Regions from separate parts of the Microbacterium sp. BH-3-3-3 genome, predicted to be linked through region 1. Evidence: predicted binding sites of a transcription regulator. Region 1 holds the regulator's gene; the other holds the start of a gene.

Evidence for each region. Region 1 encodes HrcA, which represses chaperone genes, less so after heat shock. Its sites were predicted from a motif close to TTNGCACTCGNNNNNNNCGAGTGCNAA; they were not measured.
Region 2: a site for HrcA is predicted at 10,061-10,087, ahead of groL (chaperonin GroEL). Genes of this name have one in related genera too.

The regions. Positions count from the first base shown of each region.
Region 1 covers NZ_CP017674.1:141,859-157,681, reverse strand. Annotated here, with positions in the region: gene BJP65_RS00810 (16S rRNA (uracil(1498)-N(3))-methyltransferase) at 1-9, opposite strand, end outside; gene dnaJ (molecular chaperone DnaJ) at 12-1,139, opposite strand; gene hrcA (heat-inducible transcriptional repressor HrcA) at 1,189-2,229, opposite strand; gene hemW (radical SAM family heme chaperone HemW) at 2,370-3,587, opposite strand; gene BJP65_RS00790 (DUF1990 family protein) at 3,587-4,231, opposite strand; gene lepA (translation elongation factor 4) at 4,254-6,098, opposite strand; gene BJP65_RS00780 (alpha/beta fold hydrolase) at 6,278-7,000, shown strand; gene rpsT (30S ribosomal protein S20) at 7,118-7,378, shown strand; gene holA (DNA polymerase III subunit delta) at 7,770-8,807, opposite strand; gene BJP65_RS00765 (ComEC/Rec2 family competence protein) at 8,968-11,316, opposite strand; gene BJP65_RS16410 (helix-hairpin-helix domain-containing protein) at 11,313-11,954, opposite strand; gene leuS (leucine--tRNA ligase) at 12,181-14,754, opposite strand; gene BJP65_RS00750 (anthranilate synthase component I family protein) at 14,822-15,823, opposite strand, start outside.
Region 2 covers NZ_CP017674.1:3,046,778-3,062,600, reverse strand. Annotated here, with positions in the region: gene serC (phosphoserine transaminase) at 1-570, shown strand, start outside; gene BJP65_RS14145 (DUF3027 domain-containing protein) at 648-1,319, opposite strand; gene BJP65_RS14140 (cold-shock protein) at 1,303-1,686, opposite strand; gene BJP65_RS14135 (multidrug ABC transporter ATPase) at 1,794-2,075, shown strand; gene BJP65_RS14130 (helicase-associated domain-containing protein) at 2,077-3,807, shown strand; gene BJP65_RS14125 (DNA repair helicase XPB) at 3,883-5,532, shown strand; gene BJP65_RS14120 (response regulator transcription factor) at 5,602-6,294, shown strand; gene BJP65_RS14115 (cell wall metabolism sensor histidine kinase WalK) at 6,428-8,095, shown strand; gene groL (chaperonin GroEL) at 8,404-10,023, opposite strand; gene BJP65_RS14105 (cold-shock protein) at 10,192-10,392, opposite strand; gene BJP65_RS14100 (LytR C-terminal domain-containing protein) at 10,524-11,126, opposite strand; gene BJP65_RS14095 (DUF3263 domain-containing protein) at 11,162-11,416, opposite strand; gene BJP65_RS14090 (DUF2332 domain-containing protein) at 11,426-12,415, opposite strand; gene msrB (peptide-methionine (R)-S-oxide reductase MsrB) at 12,489-12,896, shown strand; gene BJP65_RS14080 (nitroreductase family protein) at 12,911-13,462, shown strand; gene BJP65_RS14075 (DMT family transporter) at 13,564-14,505, opposite strand; gene BJP65_RS14070 (amylosucrase) at 14,644-15,823, shown strand, end outside.

The sequences.
Region 1 (15,823 bases):
CAGCGCCACGGTCAGTGCCGGAAGCGGTCGCGGAACTTCGAGAACATGCCCTGCTGGTGCTCGGCCAGGCGCGGCTGGGGGGCCTTCGTGCGCTTGGCGAACTCCTCGATGAGGGCGCGTTCCTTGTGGTCGAGGCGCGTGGGCGTCACGACGTGCACGCCGACCTTCAGGTCCCCGCGCTGGCTTCCGCGCAGCGGCGTGATGCCGCGGCCCTTGATGGTGAGCACGTCGCCCGACTGCACGCCCGGGCGCACCTCGAGCTCGACGGCACCATCGAGGGCGTCGATCGTCGTGGTGGTGCCGAGGATGGCATCCGGCATCGACACCTCGAGGGTGGCGAGCAGGTCGTCGCCCTCGCGGCTGAAAGCCTCGTGCGCGTCGACGGTGATCTCGAGGTACAGGTCGCCGTTGGGGCCGCCGGCGGGGCCGACCTCACCCGAACCGGGAAGCTGCAGGCGCAGGCCCGACTCGACGCCGGCGGGGATGTCGACCGACACGGTACGACGGGCGCGCACGCGTCCCTGTCCCTGGCAGGTGCCGCAGGGGTAGGGGATGGTCGTGCCGTGTCCGTGGCACACGTTGCAGGGCTGGCTGGTGACGACGTTGCCGAGCAGGCTGCGCACCGTGCGCTGCACGTGACCCGAGCCGTGGCAGATGTCGCAGGTGACTTCGCTCGTGCCGGGCTGCGTGCACGCTCCCTGGCAGGTCTCGCAGAGCACGGCGGTGTCGACGTCGAGGTCGCGGTGGGTACCGAAGACGACGTCGCCGAGATCGAGCGTGACGCGCACGAGGGCGTCCTGCCCGCGCTCGCGACGCGAACGCGGACGCGGTCCCCGCCCGCCTCCGCCGCCCTGGGCCCCACCGAAGAACGTCTCGAAGATGTCGCTGAACCCGCCGAAGCCGGCCGCTCCCCCGCCCCCGCCGAAGGGGTTCTGGTCGCCGCCCATGTCGTAGCGCCGACGCTGCTCGGGGTCGCTGAGCACGTCGTACGCGTGCGTGACCAGCTTGAAGCGTTCGGACGCGTCGTCACCGGGGTTCACGTCGGGGTGCAACTGACGAGCGAGACGGCGGTACGCCTTCTTGATCTCGTCGGCGCTGGCGTCTCGTTCGACGCCGAGGACCTCGTAGTGGTCAGCCACAATCGCCTTCCTGCCCGCGGGTGCGGGGTCGTTCTCGGTGGGGTGCTCGTCAGCGCGCGCTGTCGTCGTCTTCGAGCATCCGGGTCAGATAGTGCGCGACGGCGCGAACCGCCGCGAGGTTGGAGGAGTAGTCCATGCGGGTGGGGCCGAGCAGGCCCACGCGGGCACCGCCCGTCGAGCCGTCGTACCGGCTCGCGAGCACCGAGGCCTCGATGAGCCCGAAGGGTTCGTTCTCGCGGCCGATGCTGGCCGACAAGCCCTTCTCGTCGGCGACCATCTCGGTCATGAGCCGCAGCAGGGTCACCTGCTCCTCGATGGCTTCGAGGAGCGGGTAGATGCTGCCGCGGAAGTCGGATTCGCGCTTGGCGAGGGTCGCCGCCCCAGCCATGACGAGGCGATCCTGACGGAACTCCTCGAGCTCCTCGCCGACGACGCGGAACACGGCGTCGGCGACGGCGTCGAGGGCGATGCCGGGGCGGGGGCCGTCGGCGACGACCGCGGCGACCTGCTGCGCGCAGTCGGCGACGGAGCGCCCGACCAGCACCGCGCCCACACGCGCGCGCAGCTGCACGATGTCGGCCTCGGCCGGCTCGGCCGGGACGAGCGCGATCCGCTGCGAGACGCGGCCGGTGTCGGTGACGAGGATGACGAGCACGCGGGGACCGCCGAGAGCCACGAGCTCCACGTGCGAGAGGTTGGCGCGCGCGAACGACGGGTACTGCACGATCGCGACCTGGCCGGTCAGCTGCGTCAGGGCACGCACCGTGCGGGCGAGCAGGTCGTCGAGATCGCCCGCCTCGTCGAGGAACGAGGTGATCGCGCTGCGCTGCGCTCCCGAGAGCGGGCGCAGTTCGGCGAGGTGATCGACGAACACGCGGTAGCCCTTGTCGGTGGGCACGCGGCCCGACGAGGTGTGGGGTGCGACGATGAGGTCTTCGTCTTCGAGCAGCGCCATGTCGTTGCGGATGGTCGCCGCCGACACACCGAATGCGTGCCGGTCGACGATCGCTTTGCTGCCGACGGGTTCACGCGTGTCGACGTAGTCCTGCACGATCGCGCGGAGCACTTGGAGGCCGCGTTCCGACACCATGCGCTGCTCCTCCCCGTCTGGCACTCGACTTGACTGAGTGCCAATTCTACGCCGATCGACGACCTGCCCCGTCGGGGGCTCGCGGATGCCGGATCCTCCGCGCCTGCGTGCGGTCCCGCCGCGGGATGCGACGGCGCGGATCAGACCGTGAGGGCTCGCACCACGGCATCCGCCAGCAGGCGTCCGCGGCGGGTCAGCACGATGCGGCCCCGGATGGCATCCGCCCCCTCGATGAGCCCGTCGGCGATGAGCGACGCCACGGCCTTGCGGCCCTCGCCGTGCAGCTCGCCGACGGCGAGACCCTCGCGAATGCGGCTGCGCAGCAGCACCGACTCGAGTCGTCGGGCCGTCTCGTCGGGGCGCTCGCGCGCGGCGGCCGGTGACTCGTTCGCCGCGAGGCGCTGGGCATAGGCGGCCGGGTGTTTGACGTTCCACCAGCGCAGCCCCGCGACGTGGCTGTGGGCGCCCGGTCCGAACCCCCACCAGTCCGTGCCGCGCCAATAGGCGAGGTTGTGCCGCGAACGGTGGGCGACGCCGCGCGACCAGTTCGACACCTCGTACCAGTCGTACCCGGCATCGGCGAGCAGCTCGTCGGCCAGTTCGTACATGTCGGCCTGCAGGTCGTCGGAGGGCTCCGCGACCGCGCCCGAGCGGATCTGGCGGGCGAGCTTCGTGCCGTCTTCGACGATGAGCGCGTAGGCCGAGATGTGATCGGGAGCGAGGGAGACGGCGGTCTCGAGAGACGACCGCCAGTCGTCGAGCGACTCCCCCGGTGCGCCGTAGATGAGGTCGAGCGATACGTCGAGCCCGGCGCGGCGGGCCGCGGCGACGGCGGTCGCGACGTTCGCGGGGTCGTGGGTGCGGTCGAGGGCGGCGAGCACGTGCGGGCGGGCCGACTGCATGCCGATCGACACGCGCGTGACGCCCGCGGCGGCCAGCGTCTCGACTACGGCGTCGTCGACCGTGTCGGGGTTGGCTTCGACGGTGACCTCGGCCCCCTCGGCGATGCCGAACTCCGCGCGCACCGCGTCGAGCATGCGCGCCAGATCGCCGGGAGGCAGGAGTGTCGGCGTACCCCCGCCGAAGAACACCGTGGATGCCGTGCGGCGGCCGCCCGTGGCATCCATCACCCCGCCCGCCAGGCGCACCTCGGCGGCGAGCGTGTCGGCGAAGTCGTCTTGCCGGGCGCCGCGCAGCTCGCTGGCGGTGTAGGTGTTGAAGTCGCAGTAGCCGCAGCGCACACGGCAGAACGGCACGTGCAGGTAGACACCGAAGTCGACCGACGGGTCGATGGTCAGGTCGTCGGGCAGACGACCGTCGGTGGGCGCGGGGTCTCCGAGGGGAAGCGGTCCGCCCATCAGGACGTGTACAGCGGCGAGATCGCGCGCAGGTACCGCGTGAACAGCGCCTTGCGGCGACGGCGCACGCGGCTCGTGAGGAGCTTGTAGGACGGCGCGGTGGGGCGGTCGAACGCGCGCACGACGAACCAGACCTCGTCGTTGTCGCGCCACTCGAGCGAGAACAGCTCTTCGCCGCTCACGATGGAGTGTCCGACCGTCCCGAGGATGAATCCGACGCGGCGCGGCTCCTCGAACACCGAGATGACCCGCAGCTCGGCATCGGCGCGGTGTCCGTCGACCTTGCCGTGCAGGCGCACGCCCGTTCCGGGGCTGACGAACGGGGTGCCGTCGGCGGCGAAGCGCTGCTCGGCCTCGAGGCGGCTGGGGGCGACGGGAGCGCCCTCGGCGTCGAAGCCGACGCCCGCGTAGCCGGCGCCCGACGCGGGACGCACGTCGGTGATGCTCAGCTCTTCGCTGCGCAGCGGCGCCCACGCGAGCAGCAACTCGCCCGCGGCGACGAAGCGCTCTTCGCCGCTGCCGATACGCCACGCATCTTCGGCGGGGACGGAACGCTCGGGCGGATACTGCATGAGGTCGGGGGCCTGGGTGGCGCCCACCGCCGCGTAATCGACCGTGTCGTCGGTGAAGTTCTGCCGGCGCATGATCTTCCTCTCGAATCGGTCGTTACTTCTTGGCCTCGACGTCGCCCGAGAGGGCGGCGATGAAGGCTTCCTGCGGCACCTCGACGCGGCCCACCATCTTCATGCGCTTCTTGCCCTCTTTCTGCTTCTCGAGCAGCTTGCGCTTTCGGGTGATGTCACCGCCGTAGCACTTCGCGAGGACGTCCTTGCGGATGGCGCGGATCGTCTCGCGCGCGATGATGCGGGCACCGATCGCGGCCTGGATGGGCACCTCGAACTGCTGGCGCGGAATGAGTTTGCGCAGGCGCTCGGCCATGAGCGTGCCGTAGGCGTATGCCTTCTCGCGGTGCACGATCGAGCTGAACGCGTCGACCTTGTCGCCCTGCAGCAGGATGTCGACCTTCACGAGGTCGGCGCTCTGCTGACCGGCGGGTTCGTAGTCGAGGCTCGCGTAGCCCTGCGTGCGCGACTTGAGGTGGTCGAAGAAGTCGAACACGATCTCGCCGAGGGGCATGTGGTACCGCAGCTCGACGCGGTCCTCGCTGAGGTAGTCCATGCCCAGGAGCGTTCCGCGGCGCGACTGGCAGAGTTCCATCACGGTGCCGACGTAGTCCTTGGGCAGCAGGATGCCGACCTTGACGATCGGCTCCGAGACCGAGGCGACGCGACCGTCGGGGTACTCGCTGGGGTTGGTGACCGAGACGGTGTCGCCCGTGTCGGTGGTGACCTCGTAGGTCACCGACGGGGCGGTGGTGATGAGGTCGAGACCGAACTCCCGCGAGAGGCGCTCGGTGATGATCTCGAGGTGCAGCAGGCCGAGGAACCCGGCGCGGAAGCCGAAGCCCAGCGCGACCGAGGTCTCGGGCTCGTACTGCAGCGACGCATCGGACAGCTTGAGTTTGTCGAGGGCTTCGCGCAGCTCGGCGTAGTCGCTGCCGTCGATGGGGTAGATACCCGAGAAGACCATGGGCTTCGGATCGGTGTACCCGGGCAGCGCCTGGGTGGCGGGCTTGCGGTGCGTCGTGATCGTGTCGCCGACCTTCGACTGGCGCACGTCTTTCACACCGGTGATGAGGTAGCCGACCTCGCCGACGCCGAGACCGCGCGTGGGCACGGGCTCGGGGCTCGACACACCGATCTCGAGCAGCTCGTGCGTCGCGGTGGTCGACATCATCTGGATGCGCTCGCGCGGCTGCAGCGAGCCGTCGATCATGCGCACGTACGTGACCACGCCGCGGTAGGCGTCGTAGACCGAGTCGAAGATCATGGCGCGTGCCGGGGCGTCGGGCTTGCCGACCGGGGCGGGGATCTGGTCGACGATGAGGTCGAGCAGCTCTTCGACGCCCATGCCGGTCTTGCCGCTCACGCGCAGCACGTCTTCGGGCTTGCCGCCGATGAGGCCGGCGAGCTCGGCCGCGTACTTCTCGGGGTCGGCGGCCGGCAGGTCGATCTTGTTCAGCACGGGGATGATCGTCAGATCGTTCTCGAGTGCGAGATAGAGGTTCGCCAGCGTCTGCGCCTCGATGCCCTGCGCCGCATCCACGAGCAGGATCGCTCCCTCGCACGCGGCGAGCGAGCGGCTGACCTCGTACGTGAAGTCGACGTGGCCGGGCGTGTCGATCATGTTGAGGGCGAACGTGCCGTCGGCGGTGGCCCACGGCATCCGCACCGCCTGCGACTTGATCGTGATGCCGCGCTCACGCTCGATGTCCATGCGGTCGAGGTACTGCGCCCGCATATCGCGGTCGCTGACGACGCCGGTGATCTGCAGCATGCGGTCGGCCAACGTCGACTTGCCGTGGTCGATGTGAGCGATGATGCAGAAGTTGCGGATCTGCTCCGGCGGAGTGGCAGACGGCTCGAGGGGCTTCAGGGCGCGCGGTGACATGTTCCGTCGATTCTACGGTGGCGCGCCGACATCGCCGTCCGCGGATGCCCGGGGTACGGCATCCGGATGTCCCCCGCGGGTCGTGAACACCCGTTCCATGCGCGGGAGCGTGCCGCGCGGCGCCTGGGGGACGCGGACGCACAGCCGGTCGGTAGCGAACGGCTTCTACCCTGGATGCCATGACGGTCCAGGTCGTGTTCGTGCACGGTATCCGCACCTCGGCGACGATGTGGCGCGCGCAGCTCGCCCACCTCGAGGAGCGCGGCAACCCGGCCGTCGCCGTCGACCTGCCCGGACACGGCACCCGCCGCGGCGAGGAGTTCACTCTCGACGAGGCGTTCGCCACCATCGACCGGGCGGTGCAGGATGCCGCGACCCGCGGCCCCGTGCTGCTCGTGGGCCATTCGATGGGCGGGTTGCTGTGCATCGAGTACGTCGGGCGCGAAGACCCGCCGCCGGTTGCGGCGTTCATCGCCGCATCGTGCACCTCGATCCCGCGGGGTGTGGGCCTCGCGGCCTACCGCTTCCTCGCGCGGCGGTTCGACAGCCTGCCCGACCGCGGCCTGGGGCTCACCAACCGCGTGCTCGACCGCACACTCCCACCCGAGACGCGGCCCGACTTCGGCGCGGGCGGATACGCCTTCGAGGCGCAGGACACCGCCCTGGCGAGCCTGTCGGTGCTCGACCTTCTGGCGTCGCTGCGCCGCATCGAGGTTCCGCTGTGGTTCATCAACGGGCAGTGGGATCAACTGCGCGCCAACGAGAAGCTGTTCGTGTCGGTGGCGCGCGAGGCCGAGTTGATCGTCGTCCCCCGCACCACGCACCTGGTGACGGCGATGCGGCCCCGCGTGTTCAACGCGCTGGTCGACGTGGCGCTCACCACCGTCGAGGCGGCGACCTGATACAGTTGGTCCTTGGCTTGCGTGTGGGGTTTTTCCCGACCTCCACGATGCCGGTGCAGCGTCCCTCTACCGCTCGCCCGGCTCTTCCATATTCACTTCAAACGAAAGACCGTCGACGTGGCGAATATCAAGTCGCAGATCAAGCGCAACAAGACCAACGACAAGGCGCACGAGCGCAACAAGGCCGTCAAGAGCGAGCTGAAGACGCACGTGCGTCGCACCAAGCAGGCTGTGCTGGCCGGTGACAAGGAAGGCGCTCTCAAGGCGCTCGCCACCGCGACCAAGAAGCTCGACAAGGCCGTGAGCAAGGGTGTCATCCACCAGAACCAGGCCGCGAACCGCAAGTCGGCCATCGCGAAGTCGGTCGCCGCTCTCTGAGTCGCACCTTTTCGACAGCCCGTCCCGCATCACGCGGGGCGGGCTTCGTCGTTTTCGGGGTGGGGGCGCGAGAGCGTAGGGGGCGTCGGGGGTGCGTGCTGCAGATTGCGCGGGGGGCGATGAGGCGTGGCGAGCGGAGGGATGGGGGCGAGCGGAGGACGCGCGGCCTCGATCCGGTCCTCCGTTGAGCCCGGGCCCTCCCCTGGTCACAGACCTGCACCGCGAACCTGCGCATGGCGCCGCGCTCGCGGGGCCGACGAACGTGGCGAGCGGAGGTGCAGGGACGAGCGGAGGACACGCGGCCTCGATCCGGTCCTCCGCTCAGCCCACGCCCTCCCCTGCTCACGGAGCTGCCCCGCGAGCCCATAGCCCGCGAGCCGACCGTGCGCGGTCAGCCGCCGTACGGCGCGCGGGTGGCGATGATCGTGATCATTCGCTCGAGCGCGAAGACCGCGTCGCGCGACGCGCCCTTCACCTCGGCGTCGGCGCGGGCCGTGGCGTGGATGGCCATGCCGAGGGTGTTGCCGGTCCACCCGACCAGGTCGCGCCGCGCACGGTCGACCTGCCAATCCTTCATGCCGAGGCGTTGGGCGGCCGCCGACGAGGATTCGCGGGTTCCGGCGACCCGGGCCATGGTGCGGAGCTTCATCGCGACCGCGGCCACGAGGGGTACGGGGTCGGCTCCGGATGCCAGCGCGTGCCGCAGCGCCAACATGGCGGGGCCGTAGTGCCCGGCGATGGCGGTGTCGGCGACCGTGAAGGCCGAGGTCTCGACCCGCCCGCCGTAGTACCGCTCGACGATGCGCTCGTCGATGTCGCCGGGGACGTCGGCGATGAGCTGCTGGCACGCGGCGGCGAGCTCGGTGAGGTCGTCGGCGAACGCCGAGACCAGGGAGCGGAGGGCGACGGGGGCGATGCGCTTGTGCGCGGCCTTGAACTCGCCCACGGCGAAGTCGAAGCGGTCGGAGTCGCGCTTCACCGCCGCACACGGGATCTCGATGCCGGCGCCCTGCCCGGCACGGATGGCGTCGAGGAGCTTCTTACCGCGCACGCTCGCCCCGGTGTGGCGCAGGATGACGGTGGCGCCCTCTTGCGTCTGCGAGAGGTACGACACGGCTTCACTGAGGAAGGTGTCGCTGCACTTCTCGACGCCGCTCACGCGGACCAGGCGGGGCTCGCCGAACAGCGAGGGCGAGGTGACGCCGAGCAAGGTGCCGGCGGCGTAATCGTCGGCGCGGATGTCGGTGACCTCGAGGCTCGGGTCTTCGCTCTTGAGAAGCGCGCGGATGCCGGCGGTCGCGCGCTCCGCGCACACTTCTTCGGGACCGGAGATCAGCACGACGGGCGCGGGCTGAGGAGTGCGCCAGGACACCTGGGGAATCGCCGACTTGGTCTTCGCGGGGGCGGAGCGTCGGGGTGCCGGGGTCACTCCCCCAGCCTACCGACCGGGTCCGACATCAGAGCCGCGGCACGGAGGCGCGGAAGCCCGACGACGACGCGGCAACGGGCGTCGCCCCGCGTGGTTCGTCACGAGGCTCCTTTCCCGGTGCGGCGAGCCACCGACGCCACCTGAACCGGAGCATGCACGGCTATCGAGGCGAAGACGATGTCGGGCTCCGAACGCTGTCGACGGCGGGACCGTTCTCGCGCCAGAGCGACAGGCGGCCCTGCTCGTCCATCCACACGGCGAGAGCCCCGTCTCGATCCGTGCGGCCCACGGTCGTGCCCGTGCTCTCGAGGATCGACAGGAGGGATGCCGTGGGATGGCCGTAGCGGTTGTCGGCACCGACGCCGATCAGTCCGATCGCCGCGTGGAGTCGCCGGTAGAGGTCGGCGTCCTGGTCGGCGCTGCCGTGGTGCGCGACTTTGACGACCTGCACCGGCGTCACGTCGGCGCGTCGGAGCAGGGATTCCTGCGCGTCCTCGCCCAGATCGCCGAGCATCTCCGTGCGGGGGAAGCCGGGGCCGGCGATGTCGAGGGCGACGCTGGCGTCATTGCCCGGCTCCGCTCGCGGCGGCGGGTGCAGAGCCTGCCAACGCGTGGCGCCCAGCGTGCCGGTCATCCCGGCCGTCGTCTGCGTGAGCGAGGCGCCGGTGGCGGCGAAGCGCTCCAGCAGCCGCTGATCGGCGCCCTCGTCGGTCGGGCCGTGGAGCACGAGGTCGGTGCGCCCGAGCACCGCCGCCGCGCCGCCGACGTGGTCGAGGTCGAAGTGGGTCAGCACGACGAGGTCGAGGTGCTCCACCCCGAACTTCTCGAGGCAGCCGGTGAGCGCCGCCGGGTCGGGCCCGGTGTCGACGAGCGCGATGGCCGCTCCGGATCGCCAGAGCGTGGCATCGCCCTGCCCCACGTCGCACATGACCACCTGCCACGGCGCGGGGACGGTGAGCGGTCCCGCGACCGTGCGGACGGCCGATTGACCGAGCATCAGGCCGAGACTGACGGCGGAAGCCGCGGCGGCGAGGGCTGCGGTGCGGGGCAGACGGCGGGGGCGGACGACCGCGACGAACACGGCGGCGCCGACAAGCCCGAGCAGCCCGGCGCCGAGCAGGCTGTCGGGCCACGGAATGTTCTGCGCCGAGATCCCCGCGGTCGTGTGCGCGACAGCGGCGATCCACGAGGCGGGGATCCAGGCCAGGGCGGTGAGCCCGTCTTGCAGCCAGGGGAACGGGGCAATGGCGGCGAGAGCGCCCGCGATGGTGGCGGGGGCGGCCGCCGGATCGGCGAGGAGGTTCGCGACGATGCCCAGGAGCGGCACGTGCGGATCGATCAGCACGATCAGCGGGCCGCAGACGAGCTGCGCCGAGGCCGGCACGGCGATCGCGAGCGCCAGAGCCCGCGGCATCCAGCGCTCGAGGCCGGCGGCGAGGGGCCGCGCGAGGACGAGCAGGGCGGCGGTGGCCGCGGCCGAGAGCGCGAAGCCCACGGACCTCGAGAGCCAGGGGTCGACGATCAGCAGCACCGTCGTCGCCAGCGACAGCACGGCGATCCCGACCGCCGGTCTGCCCAGGGCCAGGGCGAGGAGTGCCACCGATGCCATGGCCGCGGCACGCACGACGCTGGGTTCGGGGGTGACCAACGCGACGAAGCCGGCGAGCACGAGCAGCGCCCCGACGATACGTGCTCCCCGTGGTGCGCGGCAGAGGGCGAGCAGGGCGAAGGCCGCCCCGACCACGATGACGCAGTTGGCGCCCGACACGGCCGTGAGGTGCGAAAGAGACGAGACCGTCATCGCGGTCTCGGTCGCCGCGTCGAGGCTCGAGGTGTCGCCCACCGCGAGGCCCGGCACGAGGCCGGCACCGGGCTGCGGGAGTCCGTCGGTCGATGCGACGAGGCGGCTGCGGAGCCCTTCCAACCACCCCCAGACCCCGCCCGGCGGTGCCGCTCTCGCGACCTCCTCGGCCCGGACGACGAGCACCGCCCGCTCTCCCGGCTCGGCGGGCAGAGCGCGACCGACGACCTCTACCTCGCTGCCCATCGCGGCCTCGGCGAGAGCCCGGCGCCCCTCGGCATCCACTCCGATGCGGGCCGGGATGTCTCCCGAGAGCTGCACGCTCCCGGCGCGGACCTCCGTGGCGACGGCGTCGAACCACGCCCCGCCGTCCGGGGTGCCGTCGATACGTCCGGTCACCGTGAGCTCGAGCACGAGCTGCCGGCCGCCCTCCACCCGCAGGGCGTCGACCTGCTCGCGTACGGCGTCCACGAAAGCCACGCTCGATACGGATGCCGCGGCGCAGGCGACGGCGATGGTGGCGACGGCGAGGACCGCGTGCCGTCTGCCCAGAAAGGCGAGGGCGGCGAGACCGGCCCCCGCGGCGAGGACGAGAGCCAGGACGCGGGCGTCGGGGAGCCCGGTGGCGAGCCCCGCGAAGCCCCAGGTGGTGACGGCCACCGAGATCGGCCGGAGTGCCCGTCGCCGCAGCGCACGCCGCTCGCTCACACCCGCACCAGATCGCGCAGGGCCTCGACCATCTTGTCGCCGAACCCCGGTATCGACGACAGGTCGTCGACGCTGGTGAAGCGGCCGTTCTCGTCGCGCCACGCGATGATGCGGTCGGCCAGAGCGGGGCCGATCCGCGGGAGCGTGTCGAGCTGCTCGCGCGTCGCCGTGTTCAGATCGACGAGGCCGTCGGAGGCTCCCGCGGTCGGAGCGGCTCCCCCGGACGCGACCTCCGCTCCCGCCACCGGGACGACGATCTGCTCGCCGTCCGCGACGGGCCGCGCGAGGTTCACCCCGTCTCGCGCGGCGTCCTCGGCGAAGCCGCCGGCGCGCGCGACCGCATCGGCGACGCGGTCGCCGACCTCGAGCCGGTAGAGCCCGGCCTCACGCACCGCGCCCGCCACGTGCACGTAGACACCGACCTGCGGGACGGCGGCCGAGGGGGGCGACGCCGACACGGCGGGCTCGACAACCTCCGTCCCGGTAGCACCCCGCACCATACCGATCCCGATGGTGACGGCGAACGCCAGCAGCACCAGCACCACGACCGCCCCGATCCCCAGCCGCGCCCGCGCCCGCAGAGGCTCCCCCGCGTGGGGAGGCCGGGCCTCGGCGGGGAGGACGACGTTCTCGGTCACACCGCGACAGTAGGCAGCACCCCCACCCGCCCGTGCCGCGCCGACGGCGATCGGTGAACGCTCGCGCGAAAAGCCTCCCTGGGGAGGAGCGGCGTCTCCTATGCCCTGAGGAACGAGACCGGCGGTCCGAGGTCGCCGCCGGCGGACGAACGGTCGGATCAGAACGACGGATGCCACGCCCCCGCGCTCCGTGGAGCGCCGGGGACGTGGCATCCGGAACGAGAAGCTACTTCGTCGAGAAGCTGACCACCTTCGGCGGACGCACGACCGCGCGCACGATCTCGCGCTCACCGAGCGCGCGGAGCACGCGCTCGTCGCCGCGGGCGAGGGCTTCGAGCTCGTCGCCGCCGATCTTGGCCGACACCTCGAGGGTGGCGCGCACCTTGCCGTCGATCTGCACGACGGCGGTGACGGTGTCTTCGACCAGCAGCGTCGGGTCGGCCTGGCGCCAGGTCGCGAGCCCCACGAAGCCGGTGTAGCCGAGCGTCTGCCACATCTCTTCGGCGGTGTGCGGGGCGAACAGGTCGAGGGTCATCGCGATGACCTCGGCCGCCTCGCGCACGGCGGGGTCGCTCGCGCCGGCCTTTCCGTCGATCGCCTTGCGGGTGGCGTTGACCAGCTCCATCAGGCGGGCGACGACGACGTTGAACTTCGTCTGCTCGACGAGGTTCGGCGCCTCGGCCAGCAGGCGGTGCGTGACGCGGCGGAGCGAGGGGTCGCCCTCGGCCCACACCACGTCGGTCTCGCTGTCGACGTCGTGCGCGATGCGCAGGGCGCGGGCGAGGAACTTCGCCGCCCCCGTGGTCGAGACGTCGTTCCAGTCCTTGTCGTCTTCTACCGGGCCGGCGAAGGCCAGCGCCACGCGCAGGGCGTCGGCACCGTGGGCGTCGAGCTCTTCCTGGAACAGCACCAGGTTGCCCTTGCTCTTCGACATCTTGGTGCCGTCGAGAATGACCATGCCCTGGTTGATGAGGCTCGAGAACGGCTCGGTGAACTCCACCAGGCCCATGTCGAACAGCGCCTTGGTGATGAACCGCGCGTACAGCAGGTGCAGGATGGCGTGCTCGACGCCGCCGATGTAGAAGTCGACGGGGCCCCACTTGTTGGCCTCGCGAGCCGAGAACGCCTCGGTCGAGCTGTCCGGCGACAGGAAGCGCAGGTAGTACCACGAGCTGTCGACGAAGGTGTCCATCGTGTCGGGGTCGCGCAGCAGCGTCTGGCCGGTCTCGGGGTCGGTGACCTCGACCCATTCGGTCGCGGCCCCCAGCGGCGAGGTGCCCTTGGGCTTCAGGTCGAGGCCCTCCACCGACGGCAGGGTGACCGGCAGCTGGTCGGCGGGGACCGGCGTGATCGAGCCGTCTTCGCCGTGCAGCATGGGGATGGGCGTGCCCCAGTAGCGCTGGCGCGAGATGAGCCAGTCGCGCAGGCGGTACGTCTTGGCGGCACGGCCGACGCCCTTCGCCTCGAGCTCCTCGATCATGCGGGCGATCGCGTGGCGCTTGGACAAGCCGTTCAGCGAACCCGAGTTGACCATGCGGCCATCTCCGGTGAGCGCGACGCCGGTCTTCACCGGGTCGGTCTCGTCGAGGTCGCCCAGCGGGTCGATCGGCACGCCGTCATCGTCGAGCTCGATGACGGGGATCGCCCCGGTGACGGGTGCGAGGGTGTCGACGACGACCCGCACGGGCAGGTCGAAGGCGCGGGCGAAGTCGAGGTCGCGCTGGTCGTGCGCGGGCACGGCCATGACGGCACCGTGACCGTAGTCGGCGAGCACGTAGTCGGCGGCCCAGATCGGAAGTTTCTCGCCGTTGACGGGGTTGATCGCGTGATGCCCGAGGAACACGCCGGTCTTCGGCCGGTCGGTGGCCTGGCGCTCGATGTCGGTCGCACGCTGCACCTGGGCGAGGTACGCCTCGAAGCTCTCGCGCACGCCCTGATCCGCGGATGCCGCGAGCTCGGCCGCGAGGTCGGACTCGGGCGCCACGACGAAGAACGTCGCACCGTGCAGCGTGTCGGGGCGGGTCGAGAAGACGGTGATCTTCTCGGCGCGGCCCTCGATCTCGAACTCGATGTCGGCGCCGATCGAGCGTCCGATCCAGTTGCGCTGCATCTGGATGACCTTGCTCGGCCAGAAGCCCTCGAGCTGGTTCAGGTCGTCGAGCAGGCGGTCGGCGTAGTCGGTGATGCGCAGGAACCACTGCGTCAGCTTCTTCTTGACCACGACGGCGCCGCTGCGCTCGCTCGTGCCGTCGGGCAGCACCTGCTCGTTGGCGAGCACGGTCTGATCCACCGGGTCCCAGTTGACGAGGGCGTCCTTGCGGTACGCGAGGCCCTTGTCGTACAGCTTCTGGAACAGCCACTGGTTCCACCGGTAGTACTCGGGGTCGCTGGTGTGCAGCACCCGGCTCCAGTCGAACGAGACGCCGTAGTCCTTCAGGCTCTCCTTTTGCTGCGCGATGTTCGCGTAGGTCCACTCGACCGGGTCGGCGCCGCGCTTGATGGCGGCGTTCTCGGCCGGCAGGCCGAACGAGTCCCACCCGATGGGGTTGAGTACGTTGTAGCCGCGGTGGCGCCAGAAGCGCGCGACGATGTCGGAGTACAGGTAGTTCTCGGCGTGACCCATGTGCAGGTCGCCCGAGGGGTACGGGAACATCGCCAGCACGTACTTGCGGGGGCGCGTGTCATCGTCGCCGCCGGCACGGAAGGGATCTTTGTCGGCCCACGCTCGCTGCCACTTCGCCTGGATGGCGTGGGTGTCGAAGCCACCCTCGCGGGGGTCGGGTGCGGAATTCTGAGACACGGGTGAAGCCAATCGTGAAGGTCGGGGAGGCCGCGGGGGCCAGCGTCCAGGTTATCGGACCCGGACGTCACCACCCGGGCGGTACCTCGGCGCCGAGGGCGGCGAGGGGCGCTCGCGCCTTGATCCCCACCTCCGCGACTTCGGATGCCGCGACAGAACGCCAGGTGATCCCCCCGCCGGCGCCGACCCAGGCGGCATCCGCGTCGACGACGACGCTGCGGATCACCATGGCGAGATCGGCCGCGCCGTCGTCGCCGATCCACCCGAAGGCGCCGGAGTAGACGCCGCGCGGGGCTTCTTCGAGGCCGGCGAGGATCTGCATCGCCGACTGCTTGGGGGCGCCCGTCATGCTGCCGGCCGGAAAGGTCGCCTCGAGCAACGCACCGACGCGCGTGCCGGGGAGCAGGCGCCCCGACACCTCGCTGACGAGCTGGTGCACGTGCGGGTAGCTCTCGACCTCGAGCAGACGGTCGACGCCCACGCTCGACGGCTCGCACACCCGCGACAGGTCGTTGCGCATGAGGTCGACGATCATGACGTTCTCGGCGCGCTCCTTGGCATCCGTCCGCAGGGCGTCGGCCAGGGCGGCGTCGCGCACCGGGTCGGCGGATCGCGGACGCGTGCCCTTGATCGGGTGGGTGTGCACGGCCCCGCCGCGCACCTCGAGGAAGCGCTCGGGCGATGCGCTCGCCAGCGCCGTGTCGCCGGAGCGCACGAAGCCGGCGTGGTGCGAGGTCGAGGCGCGGCGGAGGCGCCGGAACACCGCCACGGGGTCGACGGCTCCGGGCACGGTGAATCGCGTGGTGAGGCACAGCTGATACGCGTCGCCCTCGCGGATGCGCGCGCGGCAGGCCTCGATGAGTTCCGCGTAGCGGGTGGGTGTCACGCGACCGGATGCCGCACCCCGGCGCTCCGCGACGGGCACCGGCGGCGGCACGGGGGCCTCGGCCGCGCGCCGGGCGATCTCGGCGTCGCCGAAGGCCCACACGCGGCGTGCGGCGTGGTCGAACGCGAGGAACGTCTCCACCCGCAGCCAGACCGGGTCACCCTCGTACGTGAGCCAGCCGAC
Region 2 (15,823 bases), 600 kb from region 1:
GCCGACGTGTACTACTTCGCCCCGCAGAAGAACCTCGGTTCCGACGGCGGCCTCTGGTACGCCGCGGTGTCGCCGGCCGCGATCGAGCGCATCGAGCGGATCGCCGCATCCGGTCGGTACATCCCCGAGTTCCTGAGCCTGAAGAACGCGGTCGACAACTCGCGCCTGCAGCAGACGCTCAACACCCCGGCGTTGGCCACCCTGCTGCTCCTCGACGACCAGCTCGGATGGATCCTCGACAACGGCGGACTGAGCTGGGCGGGCGCACGCACGGCTGAGTCCTCGGCCGCCCTGTACGAGTGGGCGTCCGCGAGCGCCGTCGCGACGCCGTTCGTCTCGTCTCCCGCCGACCGCTCCCCCGTCGTGGTCACGATCGACTTCGACGACTCCATCGATGCCGCGGCGATCGCGAAGAGCCTGCGCGCGAACGGGATCGTCGACACCGAGCCCTACCGCAAGCTGGGCCGCAACCAGCTGCGCGTCGCGACGTTCGTCTCGATCGAGCCCGACGACGTGCGCCGCCTGATCGGGGCCATCGACTACACGATCGAGCACCTGCCGACCGCCTGACATCGGGCGGGCCTGCGGGCCCGCACATGACGAAGGCCGTCCCGCTCGCGCGGGACGGCCTTCGTCATGTGCGCCCGTCAGTAACTGCGGTCGTCGCCGCCGTGCACATCGTCTTCGTCGTCGGAGTCGTCGCCCTCGACGCCGCCGTCCGAGTCTTCGTCTTCGTCCGAATCATCGTCGTCGTACGAGTCGTCCTGCGCGTCATCGTCACGCGTCGCGTCCGCGCGTTCGTCACCGTCCGCGTCGAGCTCGTCGATGTCGACACCGTCGAGGTCGCCCGCGTGGAAACGTGCTTTCGGCCCGTCGTCGTCGAGCTCGTCCTCGTCGTCTTCGAGGTCGTCTTCGTCGTCGAGGTCATCGTCTTCGGTGTCGTCGACGTCGGAGTCGTCGGCATCCGCGCCGATGCCCGCCGCGGCCGTTGCCGCCTGGGCGGCCTGGTACTCGGCGAGACGCGTCGCCCACGGCACCCAGTCCGGGGCCAGCAGAGCGCCGTCACCGGGCATGAGTTCGGCTTCGAGCACGGTGGGCTCCGCGTCGTCGACGACGGCCACGCTCACGGTCCAGAACCAGCCGGGGTAGCCGGCGAGACGCGTGTGGAACCGCAACGACACCACACCGTCGTCCTCGATCGCGTAGCCCGCGGCCGGACCGATACCGTCGGCCGGCGTGATCTCGCGCAGGGCGGCGAGAGCCAGGTCGTGAGCGCCGATCAGGCGCTCGTCGACGGGCTGCTCAGGCTTCGAAGTCATCGGCGACCTTGCGCAGCACCGCGGCGATCTTCTGCGCGTGCGGCCCGTTGGGGTAGCGGCCGCGACGCAGGTCGCCACCGATGCCGTCGAGCAGCTTCACGAGGTCTTCGACGATGATCGCCATGTCGTCGGCGGGCTTGCGCGAGCGCTTCGACAGACTCACCGGCGCATCGAGCACGCGCACCGAGAGCGCCTGCAGACCGCGCTTGCCGTCAGCGACACCGAACTCGAGACGGGTGCCGGCCTTGGGCCCGGGTGTCCCGGCGGGCAGGGCGGTGGCGTGCAGGAACACGTCCTGGCCGTCATCGGTGACGATGAAGCCGAAGCCCTTCTCGTCGTCGTAGAACCTGACCTTGCCGGTGGGCATGGACACCTCGCTGGATGAGTGCGCGGAGCGCACGGCGGAACACGGAACCCGATCGGATGCCGGCCTCTCAGCCTACGCCACCGCCGCCAGGCAGTAGGCTGAGCCCGATGAGCACCCGCACCTCCCGCGACAGCACGCCGGGCGACGACGTCCTGGTCCGCCGCATCGACCGCGTCCTGGCGTTCATGTCGCTGGGGCTGCTGGCCCTCGCGATCGTGTGCTTCTTCTCGGTCATCATCGGATCGAGCTCCGGTGCCGACATGCGCTCCGGCGTGTGGCCGACCGTGGGCCTGCTCACCTACTTCGCACCCCCTGTGGCCTTCGCCTGTCTGTTGGCCGTGCTCATCATGAGCTTCGTGCGAAGGGCCCGGGCGAACAAGGCCCGCTGACGTGCCCGAGACCTCCGCACAACGCGCACTGGCGGTCTCGTTGAGCGCGCGCCCCGACGCCGATCTGGCTCGGCTGTTCGCCGATCGCCAGGTCTCCCCCTCGAGCACCTGGCGCGACATGTTCGACGCCGCCGAGGCGCTGCTCGACCCCGCCTCCGTCACGCGCGGGCTCGTCGCACTCCCGCGCTCCGCAGCGCTCGCCCTCCTCGCCGCCGTCGCGGGCGAACCGGCCCCCGAACCGCAACGCTCCGAGCTGGCATCCCGAGCACTCGTCGACGACGACGGCCACCCGTTCCCCAGCGTGGTCGACGCGGTGCGACAGGTCGCGCCCGACGGCATCGCCGACATGAGTGATCCCCGATCCGGCCACGGGGCTGCGGCGGTCGACGCCGAAGCCGCCGCCGAAGCCGCCTTCACCAGCGCCGCCTCGGTGGCCGACATCCTGCTGCTCACCCTCGACGCTCCCCTCGGACGCATCGGGTCGGGCTCGCTCGGCGCGAGCGAGCGTCGACGCCTGGTCGACGCCGGCGCGGTGTCGACCCCGGCCGAAGCCGACCTCCTCGTCGGTCTCGCGTTCGCCGTCGGCCTGCTCGGCACGAACGAGCGCGCCTGGCTGGTGTCGCCGACCGGGCGCGAGTGGTTGCGTCTGCCGACGCTCGAACGCTGGGAACGCACCGCCGCGGCGCTCCGCGACGCCCTTCCCGCCGCCTTCCGCAGCGCGGCCGGCGGATGGATCCCGCGGGGGCAGTGGCCCGGCGCCACCCCCTTCGACCCCGACGGCCCCGAGCGCGCCGCGGTCTGGGCGCAGCGGCTCGAGCGCTGGGGACTCCTCGACGTGGCCGGCGGTGTCCCCGCGTGGGCCCGAGACCTCTCCGACGGCGGTTCCGTCGACGTCTCGGCGCTGCGCGACCTGCTTCCCCCCGAGGTCGACCGCGTCTATCTGCAGAACGATCTCACCGCCATCGCCCCGGGCCCCCTGGCGCCGCATCTCGATGTGCGTCTGCGCTCCATGGCCGCGCGCGAGTCGCGCGCACAGGCCTCCAGCTACCGCTTCAGCGCGGCCACGATCGGCGCCGCCATCACGGCCGGCGAGACCGCCGACTCCCTGCGCGAGTTCCTCTCGGGACTGTCGCTGACCGGACTGCCACAGCCGCTCGCCTACGTCATCGAACGCACGGCGGCCGAGCACGGACGCGTGCGCGTCGCCGCCGATCCGACGTCCCTTCTCACGCGCGTCACGACCGAAGACGAGACCCTGCGGCGCTCGATGGACGTCGACCAGTCGCTGCGGTCGGTCGCCCTGACGCGCACCGGCGACGAGCTCGTCTCGCATGTGTCGGCCGACGTCGTGTTCTGGGCGTTGACCGATGCGCACTACCCCGCCGTGGCCGTCGACGCCGAGGGGCGCCCGCGGGCGCTCGAGCGCGCGAAGCTCGCGGCCGAGACGGCGTCCGACCACGATCCCGTCGACACGTACACGCCGCTGCTCTCGCGCTTGCGCACCGGCGCAGACGATTCGGATGCCGCCTGGCTCGAGCGCGAGCTCGATCAAGCCGTGCGGGCCCGCGCCGTGGTCGACGTGACGGTGCGGCTTCCCGACGGCTCGGCCCGCGTGTTCCGCCTCGAAGCCACGGGCCTCGGTGGCGGACGCCTGCGCGGCCGCGATCGCGCCGCCGACGTCGAGCGCACTCTGCCGCTGTCGCATATCGACGCGGTCTCGCTCGTGGGGTGAGGACGGTCGAGCCTCACCCGGTCGAGCCCTGCCCGGTCGACCGACCGGTCCTGGACCCCGGTAGACTCGAACGCTATGGCTGACGGCCCCCTGATCGTGCAGAGCGACCGCACCGTCCTCCTCGAGGTCGCACACCCCGAGGCAGAGACGGCGCGGCATGAGCTCGCAGTTTTCGCCGAGCTCGAGCGCGCACCCGAGCACATCCACACCTACCGCATCACCCGTCTGGGCCTGTGGAACGCCCGCGCGGCCGGACACGACGCCGAGGCGATGCTGCAGACCCTCGACCGCTGGTCGCGCTTCCCGGTGCCCGCATCGGTGAGCACCGACATCCGCGAGACGGTCAACCGGTACGGTCGCCTGGTCATCGAGCGCAACGACGACAAAGAGCTCGTGCTGCGCTCGACCGACCCCGCGGTCCTCAGCGAGGTGTCGCGCAACAAGCGCATCGCTCCGCTCCTGATCGGTCACCCCACCCCCGACAGCTACCTCGTCGACGCGTGGGCGCGCGGACACATCAAGCAGGAGCTGCTGAAGATCGGGTGGCCGGCCGAAGACCTCGCCGGGTACACCCCCGGAACCCCGCACGCGATCGACCTCGCCGAAGACGGCTGGAGCCTGCGTCCCTACCAGCGCCAGGCCGTCGACTCCTTCTCCGAGGGAGGATCCGGCGTCGTCGTGCTCCCCTGCGGTGCCGGCAAGACGCTCGTGGGCGCCGCGGCCATGGCCGACACGCGCACGACCACCCTCATCCTCGTGACGAACACCGTGAGCGCCCGTCAGTGGCGCGACGAGTTGCTGCGGCGCACGAGCCTCACCGCCGAGGAGATCGGCGAGTACTCCGGTCAGGTGAAAGAGATCAAGCCCGTCACCATCGCGACTTACCAGATCCTGACCGCCAAGCGGAAGGGCGAGTACGCCCACCTCGCACTGCTCGATGCGCTCGACTGGGGTCTCGTGCTGTACGACGAGGTGCACCTGCTGCCCGCTCCGGTGTTCAAGCTCACGGCCGATCTGCAGGCCCGACGTCGACTCGGCCTCACCGCGACGCTCGTGCGCGAAGACGGTCGTGAGGGCGACGTGTTCAGCCTCATCGGCCCGAAGCGCTTCGACGCGCCGTGGAAAGAGATCGAGGCCCAGGGCTTCATCTCCCCCGCCGCCTGCTACGAGGTGCGCATCGACCTCCCCGCCGACGAACGTCTCGAGTACGCGGCCGCCGCCGACGAGGACCGTTACCGGCTGGCGGCGACCGCCCCCGCCAAGATCGACGTCGCGCGGCGCCTGGTCGAGCGGCATCCGGGCGAGCGGGTGCTCGTGATCGGGCAGTACCTCGATCAGATCGACGAGCTCGCGCAGGCTCTGGACGCCCCTCAGATCACCGGGGCGACCCCGATCCCGGAGCGTGAGGAGCTCTTCCAGGGCTTCCGCGACGGCAGCATCCCGCTGCTCGTGGTGTCGAAGGTGGCCAACTTCTCGGTCGATCTGCCCGAGGCCTCCGTCGCGATCCAGGTGTCGGGTTCGTTCGGGTCGCGTCAAGAAGAGGCCCAGCGCCTCGGACGACTGCTGCGACCCAAGCAGTCTCAGCACACGGCGAGCTTCTACACGCTCATCGCGCGCGACACCGTCGACCAGGATTTCGCGCAGAACCGGCAGCGTTTCCTCGCCGAACAGGGCTACGCCTACACGATTCTGGATGCCGACGGGATCGACGCCGCAGCCGCCTGACCCATATCAGCGTGCGGCTTTCCGTTCCATATCCAGCGCATTGCTGGGTGCAGTCACGATAATGAGGGAATGACAGCTCCTCGCATCCTCGTCGTGGACGACGAACCGAACATCCGCGACCTGCTCATCACGAGCCTGCGCTTCGCCGGTTTCCAGGTGCGAGCCGTGGCAAACGGCGCGCAGACCATCTCGGCCGTGCTCGAAGAGGAACCCGACCTCATCGTGCTCGATGTGATGCTGCCCGACATGAACGGGTTCAGCGTCACCAAGCGCCTGCGGGGCGCGGGGTACACGGCCCCCATCCTCTTCCTCACCGCCAAGGACGAGACCGAAGACAAGATCATGGGCTTGAACGCCGGCGGCGACGATTACGTCACCAAACCGTTCAGCCTCGACGAGATCGTCGCGCGCATCCAGGCGATCCTGCGCCGCACCATGCAGGCCGACGAAGAGTCGATCATCCGCACCGGTGAGCTGACGATGGATCAGGACACCCACGACGTCAGCGTCGGCGATGTCTCGATCGACCTGAGCCCCACCGAGTTCAAGCTGCTGCGCTATCTGATGCTCAACCCGAACCGTGTGCTGTCGAAGGCGCAGATCCTCGACCACGTGTGGGAGTACGACTTCAACGGCGACGCGGGCATCGTCGAGAGCTACATCTCGTACCTGCGCCGCAAGATCGATCCGCACTCGTCCGAGCCGCTCATCCAGACCAAGCGCGGCTTCGGCTACATGCTGAAGTCGGGTAAGACCGCCTGAGCGGAGGCTCCCCCTGTCGCACTCCGACGACACCCTAACCCGCTGGTGGCGCAGCCTGAGCCTTCGGGCAAAGGTCACCGGCGTCACGGTCGCGCTGCTCGCGATCGGGTTGTTCGCCGCCGGTATCGGCACGATGGTGTTCCTGCGCACGACGCTGGTCAACAACCTCGACGAGCAGCTCGCGCAGCAGGCAGCCGGGAGCATCGCGAACAGCATCTTCACCACAAGCGACACCGACGGCCGCATCACCTTCACCCAGGTCGACAACGCCCCGCAGATCGGGTCGATGGTGGTCGTGTACGGGCCCGACGGGCGGCGCGAGGCGTTCTACAACGGTACGTCGTCGCGCGCCCTGCCCGATCTGCCCGCGACCTTCACCGTCGAGCAGACCTACAGCCAGATCGACCGGCGGATCGAGTTGGAGAACCCCGAATCCGGTCAGCACTTCCTCGCTCGCGTGGGGGTGCTGCAGGCCCCCGGCAATCCCGGGGTCTACACCCAGATGGTGATCCAGCCCCTGGCCCCCACCGATCGCATCGTCGCGGCGTACGTGGGGATCTACGCGTTCGTCGCGTTGCTCATCCTCATCGCCAGCGCCCTGCTGACCCGCTGGCTCGTGACGCTCACGTTCCGCAACCTGCGGCAGGTCGAGACGACCGCGATGGACATCGCCGCCGGCGACTTCAGCCAGCGCCTGACCGACATCGTCCCCGACACCGAGGTGGGACGCCTCAAGACAGCGATCAACGCCATGCTCGCGCGGATCGACGGGGCGCTCGTGCAGCGTGACGCGACCGTGCGCCAGATGCGACGCTTCATCGGCGACGCCAGCCATGAGCTGCGCACCCCGCTCGTCACGATGCGCGGGTACGCCGAGCTCTATCGCATGGGCGCGATCCGTTCCGACGAAGACGTGGCGCAGTCGATGGAACGCATCGAGAAGGAAGCCATCCGCATGGGGGCCCTCGTCGAAGACCTGTTGGCCCTCGCGCGACTCGACGAGCGTCGCGACGTCACGATCACCTCGCTCGATCTGCGCCCGATCGCTCGGGATGCCGCGATGGATCTGCGCGTGACCTCCCCCCAGCGCGAGGTGACCGTCGACGACACCACCGCGCGCACCGAACGCGTCGTCCCGCTGATGACGCTCGACCCGCTCCTCGACGCCGCAGGAGAGCCCGCGTCGACGCCCGGGCGCCGCAGGGGTGCGCCGCCGACGTCGGCGATGGCGATCGCCGGGGCCACCCTGTCGCGTCTGCGTCGCCGCGCCCGAGAGGCGGGCGAGACGCACACCGCCGCGGGTGACGACGCCGCTCCTCCGACCGCGCCCCTGGGCGTGGTGCGCACGCCCCCGCGGCTCGCCCCCATCGTCCTCGGCGATGAGAACAAGGTGCGCCAGGTCGTCGCCAACCTGTTGGGCAATGCGCGACGGTTCACCGCCGACGGCTCCCCCATCGGCCTGCGTGTGGGGGTCGACGCCGACGCCGACATGGGGTGGATCGAGATCATCGATCACGGCGAGGGCGTTCCCGAGCAGATCCGCGACCAGATCTTCCAGCGCTTCTGGCGTGCTGACACCTCGCGCACGCGCGAGACCGGCGGTTCGGGCCTCGGACTGTCGATCGTGGCATCCATCGTCGATCTGCTGCACGGCACGGTCCAGGTCGTCGACACCCCCGGCGGCGGAGCGACGTTCCGCGTCTCGCTCCCCCTGGCCGACCGGCGCGATGCACAGGAGCACGCGCTCATCGAGACGCAACCGCTCGAGCGCCTGCCCGACGACTACCGTCCCGACGCGTAGACCCGACGCTTCCGCCCCCGGCAGCCGTCCCGGCCCCGGCTCCCACCCGCCCCGTCGCACCTCGGCGGAGTTCTCGAACCGTGGCCCAAGAGATGCAGGCCGCGTCCCACATCGGGTTGCCTGGCGCCGCGGCAGGCAACCAGAAGTGGGACATGTGCCCCAACCGGCCGGCCCGCAGTCACGCAAGCCAGCAGCCCGCCAACACACCAGCAGCCAACCGGCGCCGGATCAGCGCGCGGTCACCGCCCCGTCAACACAGAACGCCCCCTCCCGAAGGAGGGGGCGTTCTGTCACTGCCTAGGCGTGGATCAGAAGTCCATGCCACCGGTCGGGTCGCCCGCGGGAGCGGCCGACTTCTCGGGCTTGTCGGCGACGACGACCTCGGTCGTGAGGAACAGACCGGCGATGGATGCCGCGTTCTGCAGAGCCGAACGCGTCACCTTGGCGGGGTCGATGATGCCCTGTGCGAACAGGTCACCGTACTCGCCCGTCGCGGCGTTCAGGCCGTGGCCCACGGGGAGCTCCGCGACCTTGTTCGCCACGACACCGGGCTCGAGACCGGCGTTCAGCGCGATCTGCTTGAGCGGGGCCTCGATGGCGACGCGGACGATGTTCGCACCCGTGGCCTCGTCACCGACGAGGTCGAGGGTCGCGAGCGCGGTCTTGCCGGCCTGGATGAGCGCGACGCCACCACCGGCGACGACACCCTCTTCGACGGCGGCCTTGGCGTTGCGCACGGCGTCTTCGATGCGGTGCTTACGCTCCTTGAGCTCGACCTCGGTGGCCGCGCCCGCCTTGATGACGGCGACGCCGCCCGCGAGCTTGGCGAGGCGCTCCTGGAGCTTCTCGCGGTCGTAGTCGCTGTCGGTGTTCTCGATCTCGCGACGGATCTGGGTCACGCGACCCTCGATCAGCTCGGACTCGCCCGCACCCTCGACGATCGTGGTCTCATCCTTGGTGATGATGACCTTGCGCGCACGGCCGAGCAGGTCGACCGTGGCGTTCTCGAGCTTGAGGCCCACCTCTTCGGTGATGACCTGTCCGCCGGTGAGGATCGCGATGTCCTGCAGCTGAGCCTTGCGACGGTCGCCGAAACCGGGAGCCTTGACGGCCACCGACTTGAAGATGCCGCGGATCTTGTTGAGCACCAGCGTCGCGAGAGCTTCGCCCTCGACGTCTTCGGCGATGATGAGGAGCTCTTTGCCCTCCTGGATCACCTTGTCGACGATGGGCAGAAGGTCCTTGATGTTGGAGATCTTCTGGTTGGCGATCAGGATGTACGGGTCTTCGAAGACCGCTTCCTGACGCTCGGGGTCGGTGACGAAGTAGGGGTTGATGTACCCCTTGTCGAAGCGCATGCCCTCGGTGAGCTCGAGCTCGGTGCCGAAGGTGTTGCTCTCCTCGACGGTGACGACGCCTTCCTTGCCCACCTTGTCGATGGCTTCGGCGATGAGTGCGCCGATGGCCGGGTCGGCGGCGGAGATCGATGCGGTAGCCGCGATCTGCTCCTTCGACTCGACCTCTTTGGCCGAGGCCAGGAGCTCGTCGGTGACGGCCTTGACGGCCTTCTCGATGCCCTTCTTGAGCGAGATGGGGTCTGCGCCGGCCGCGACGTTGCGCAGGCCCTCGCGCACGAGCGCCTGGGCGAGAACGGTGGCGGTGGTGGTGCCGTCACCCGCGACGTCGTCGGTCTTCTTGGCGACCTCCTTGACCAGCTCGGCGCCGATCTTCTCGTACGGGTCGTCGAGCTCGATCTCCTTGGCGATCGAGACGCCGTCGTTCGTGATCGTGGGGGCGCCCCACTTCTTCTCGAGCACGACGTTGCGACCGCGGGGGCCCAGGGTCACCTTGACGGCGTCGGCCAGCGTGTTGAGGCCACGCTCGAGACCGCGTCGGGCCTCTTCGTCGAAAGCGATGATCTTTGCCATAAGTGTGTCGTCCCTCCCGGACGGGTGACTGCTGATTTTGGCACTCGACGAAAGCGAGTGCTAACTCATTCTGGCACTCGCCCCTGGGGAGTGCAAGCCGCCCACCCGCGCGGAAACGACGACGCCACGGCATCCGGGATCGGATGCCGTGGCGTCGGGAAACGGTGATCAGGCCAGTCGCACCGACTCCGCCTGGGGGCCCTTCTGCCCGGTGCCGACGGTGAACTCGACGGCCTGGCCCTCCTCGAGAACGCGGAAACCCGACATCTCGATGCTCGAGTAGTGGACGAAGACGTCCTGGCCGTCGGCGACGGTGATGAAGCCGAAGCCCTTCTCGGCGTTGAACCATTTGACAGTGCCCTGCGTCATGCGAATCTCCCGTTGCTGAATGACGAGGTCATCGTAAGCACGCGTGATCCCGCCGCACCGGCCGCTCGGCCCATTGTTGACGCGCAGGCCGCGAACTTGTTACGCCGCGGAAACACGCGGCCGTCGAGGGGTCAGGGAGCGGTCGACGGCGACGCCTGACCGGCGGCGCGATCGAGGCCGATGACGACGACGAGCCGCTTCACGGCGCTCTCGTCGTCGGGGGTGCTGGGGTCGTCGGTCGGCTGCAGGAAGTCGCTCTGCGCGATCTGCGCGCCCCCGATGGTCTGGGCCAGGCCCTGGGCTGCCGCCTCGTCGGTGTCGCGGAGGTAGTAGATCGTCGTCTCGGCGAAGTCGGTGCTGTCGGAGTCACCGGTCTCGACGCCCTCACCCGGCCATCCGGCCGCCACGATCTGGTCGCGCACGGCGGCGGCGAGTCCCTCGTCGGCCGTGCCGTTGAGAACGACCACCGAGTACGACGTGTCGACGACGGCGGGCGTCGTGGGTTCCGCCGAGACGGTGGGCACCGGCGCGGGCCCGGAGCCGAACGAGATGCGACCCGACACCACCAGCGAGCCGAAGATGCCGGCGATGATCAGGGCGAGGGTGGCGATGGCCGCCCACAGGAAGATGATCCACCCGCGCAGCCGGGGATTCTCGGCGCGGTGGGCGCCGACGCGACCCGCATCGGCCGGCAGGTCGTCGAAGCGATCCCGCGGGAAGGTCGATCTGGCCATTGGACGATGCTACCGGTCCGACCCGCGCGCACCCGTCACCGGGTGGCGGTGCGGCCGAGGCGTGCGCGCTGCTGCGCGGCCGCGTCATCGCGGCGTCGGCGCAGGCGACGCACCAGCATGGGGTCGGACGCGAGGGCTTCGGGGGTGTCGATGAGGCGACCGAGCAGCTGGTAGTACCGGGCCGGCGTCAGCGCGAATTCGGCGCGGATCGCCTCCTCTTTCGCACCCCCATGGCGTCGCCATTCACCCTCGAAGGTGAGGAAGGCGCGATCACGGTCCGACAGGGGCACGCTTCGACGCTACTGCGCACCGCCCGTCGATTCCGGATGCCACGCCACCCACGCCCCGAGCGGATCGACCTCGGCGCGCACGTCGCCGTCGAGCGCGAGCGCGAACCCGCCCCGTCGGATGCGAGGGGGGTGCGTCCAGCCGTCGTGCAGTGCCGCGGCGTCGAGCGTGATCCACCGCCCCGCGGCCCGCGCGGCCGCGATGACGGGGGCGCGCCCGGCGCGCGGGATGTGGGCGAGCACGCCGGGCGTCGTGACCACCAGCGTCGCTCCGCGGGGAGCCTGCGCCGCGAGGGCGGGAAGGGCCGCCGCCCCCTCGCCCGCGACGAGAAGGGGCGGATCGGCCGTCGCGATGTCGAGTGCACCGGCGATGCGCTCACGCCTCCCCTCTTCGCCCGGCCACACCAGGCCCGTGAGCCACGCACGATCGTCGGCGGCTCGGGCGTCGAGGGGGTTCAGATCGATGCCGGCCCGCCACACGACGTCCGGCATACGCAGGTCGGGGTGCCCCTCGAGCTCGCACTCCAGCACGACCGGGCTGCGGCCGTCGGCGGGGTCGAGCGCGATGACCTCCTCGCCGCGGCGGTAGCGATAGGAGTACCGGTCGGGGTACAGGCACAGGCCCGCGCTCGCCCCCACCTCGAGCAACGCGATCGGCCCCTCGATGAGCGAGAGCGCCGGCAGCAACGCGGCGCACCGGAGCGGCTCGTTGGTCTGCACGCTTCGACGCCCGCACTCGACGACCACCTGATCGGCGTGGGCGACGACCCACGCGGCCCACGCGTCGACATCGTCCTCTGGTGCGCCCAGCAGCCGCATCACCGCGAAGACGAGCGGGGGCTGACGCCGCGTCTCCGCGATCCGGGCGAGAGCCTCGGCCACCGCGGTGTCGTCGACGACGCGCCGCGCCCACCCCTCGTACACCGCCGAACGACCCGGCGCCTCGTCGCGGGCGAAGCGCCCATAGCGATCGACGACGGCTTCCACGGCATCCTGCTGCATTCCGCAGATTATGCCGCGCCGACCTGACCGGCCCCCGGCACGAGAGAATAGGGACCGGAGAGAGGAAGATCCCATGACTTACGCCGTCGACAAGACCGACGACCAGTGGCGCGAAGAGCTTTCGCCCGAGCAGTACGCGGTGCTGCGCCAGGCCGGAACCGAACGCGCGTGGACCGGTGAACTGCTCGATGAGAGCCGCTCCGGTTTCTACACCTGCGCCGCGTGCGGCTCCGAGCTGTTCCAGAGCGGAACGAAGTTCGACTCGCACTGCGGGTGGCCGAGCTTCTACGAGTCGGTGCGTCCCGAGGCCGTCGAGCTCATCGACGACAACAGCCACGGCATGCAGCGCACCGAGGTGCGCTGCGCCAACTGCGGTTCGCACCTCGGACACGTGTTCCCCGATGGTTTCGGCACGCCCACCGGCGACCGGTACTGCATGAACTCGCTGTCGTTGAACTTCACCCCGGAAGAGACGGCGTGAGCGCACTCGAGGCGATGCGCGACCGCCGGTCGTGGTCGAAGGTCACCGACCTCGCCCCCACCGGCCCCGAGCTCGAGGCGTTCGTCGCGGCCGCGGGTCGCGTCGCCGACCACAAGACGCTGCGTCCCTGGCGGATCATCGAGATCCGCGGGAGCGACCGCGACCTGCTGGCCCGCGCATTGAACAAGGCCGACGGTAAGAAGGGCTACTCCTCGAAGCCCCGCCGCGCTCCCCTGATCATCGCCGTGGTCGCGAACCTCGAGTCGAAGAAGATCCCCGCGTGGGAGCAGGAGGCCGTGGCCTCGGGCGTCGCCCACATGCTGAGCCTCGCGCTCGACGAAGCCGGCTTCGGCGTGTTCTGGCGCACCGACGACAACACACGCAGCAAGGCGCTCGCCAAGGCGCACGGCCTGTCGAAGGGCGAGGTGCTGCTCGGCTGGCTCTACGTCGGAGGCAAGCCGCCGCGCTCGCGCCCGGTGCGTCGCAAGACCGTGGACGCCGCGAAGCACATCTCGCGTCTGCCCGGGAGCAAGAAGCGTCGCGCCGCCGACGACGCGCACCTCTGATCGATCCGTCTTCGTCGTACGCCGCCGGTGGGGCTCGTCCCCCCGGCGGCGTCGTCGTTCACGGGCGGGCGGCGCGCGTCATCCGCTGACCGGGCTCCGGCTCACGGCCGGCGGCGGCGCCACGGGACCGCCGCGACGATGACACCGACGATCGCGACCGCGGACGCGAGCAGGGCGACGGGGGTCGATGGGGCGGCGGGGGCAGGCCAGAGGGCGTCGAGCAGCACCGACGTGCTCAGAAGCCCCACGACTGACCCGAGGCCGAGCAGCAGCACGCCCGTGCGGCGAACGACCACCGCCGACAGGAAGATGTAGACGACCCCGACGGCTCCACCCACGTACAGCCAGGGCTCGGTGGGGATGACGCGTGGGGCGCCCACCACCCCCACGTGCACCACCGCGGCCACGACGAGCACCGCCGTTCCGCCGACGAAGTTGACCAGCGTCGCGGTCAGCGGGCTCTCGACGCGCACCCGCAGACGCCCGTTCGTCCCCTGCTGCCAGGCCACGCCCGCACCGGCGATGGCGGGGACGACCAGCATCCACAGCGGCACTCCCCCCAGCGCATCGCCCGACAGGCACACGATCACACCGGCGATGGCGAGAACGGCGCCGACGAGACGGCGCACGGTGACGGGAACGACCCCCGCCGGGCCGTAGCCGACCCGGTCGAGAACGAGTCCGCCCGTGGTCTGCCCGGCGACGAAGCCGACGGTGAACAACGCCACGCCGATGGTGGCGACCGTCAGGCCCTGGCTGGCGACGGTGAACGCCCCGGCCAGACCCCCCAGCAGCATCCAGGGCGGGATCGAGCGGGATCGGATGCCGGAGACCAAACGCCCGAACCCGCGTCGCCCCTCGGGCACCAGCGCCGACAGCGCGACGAGGATGAGCAGTCCCGAGCTGAACGAGATCGCGGCGGCGACGATGCCGTCACCGATCTCGGCGCCGAGGGTGCCGTTGATTCTCGCCTGCAGGGCCGTGAGGGCGCCGATGAGCACCGCTCCCGCCACGGCGACACCGACCGAACCGCGCTCCGACACCGCACTCCCCTCGCGCCCGAGGGTCGGGCCATCGTCGATCGTATGACGGCGGCGGCGTTGCGGACGGCGGCACCGCCCGGCGCAGAACTCACGCCACGGCCAGCGCCGGGCACGTCGCTGTCGACCGGAGGGGCACCGATGCACCAGGCTTTCCCCGTGACCCAGTTGCGCACCGACCACGACGACGTCTCCGAGATCATCGCCGATCTCCTCGCCGACGGCGTCGACCGCGAATTCCTCCCCCACGTGGAGGCCCACCTGCCGCGCCTGCACGATCTCTTCGTGCAGTTGTACGGCGAGCGTCCCGACGGCCGCGAGCGATTGGCATCCGTCGTCGATCTCGCCCGACGTTCGTGGGCGTTGCGTCCGACCGAGCTGAAGGCCATCGACCGCGAGCGCGAGAGCGAGCCCGGATGGTTCGAGAGCGAGCGCATGCTCGGTGGCGTCTGCTACGTCGATCGCTACGCGGGAGGACTCGGCGGCATCCGGGAGGCCATCCCCTACTTCCAGGAACTGGGCCTGACCTATCTGCACCTCATGCCGCTGTTCGAGAGCCCGGAGGGGAACAGCGACGGCGGGTACGCGGTGTCGAGCTACCGCCGCGTGAACCCGAAGCTCGGCACGATGCAGGAACTCTCCGAGCTCGCCGCCGACCTCCGCCGCGCCGGAATCTCGCTGGTGGTCGACTTCATCTTCAACCACACCAGCAACGAGCACCGGTGGGCGCGGAAGGCCATCGCCGGTGACCCGGCGTACGAGGATTTCTACCTGATCTTCCCCGACCGCGAGATGCCCGACGCGTACGAGCGGACCACGCGCGAGATCTTCCCCGACGACCACCCGGGGTCCTTCGTGCAGCTCGACGACGGGCGCTGGATCTGGTCGACGTTCTACCACTTCCAGTGGGACCTCAACTACGCCAACCCCGCCGTCTTCGAGGCGATGGCCGGCGAGATGCTGTTCCTCGCGAACCAGGGCGTCGAGATCCTGCGGATGGATGCCGTGGCCTTCATCTGGAAGCGGCTCGGCACGACTTGCGAGTCGCTGCCCGAGGCGCATCTGCTGCTCCAGGCCTTCAATGCGGTGCTGCGCATGGCCGCGCCCGGCCTGCTGTTCAAGTCGGAGGCGATCGTGCACCCCGACGAGGTGATCTCGTACATCTCGCCCGACGAGTGCCAGATCTCGTACAACCCGCTGCAGATGGCCCTCACGTGGGAGGCGCTCGCCACCCGCGACGGACGCCTGCTGCAGCAGGCGCTCGAGCGTCGCCACGCCCTGCCCGACGGCACCGCGTGGGTCAACTACGTGCGCAGCCACG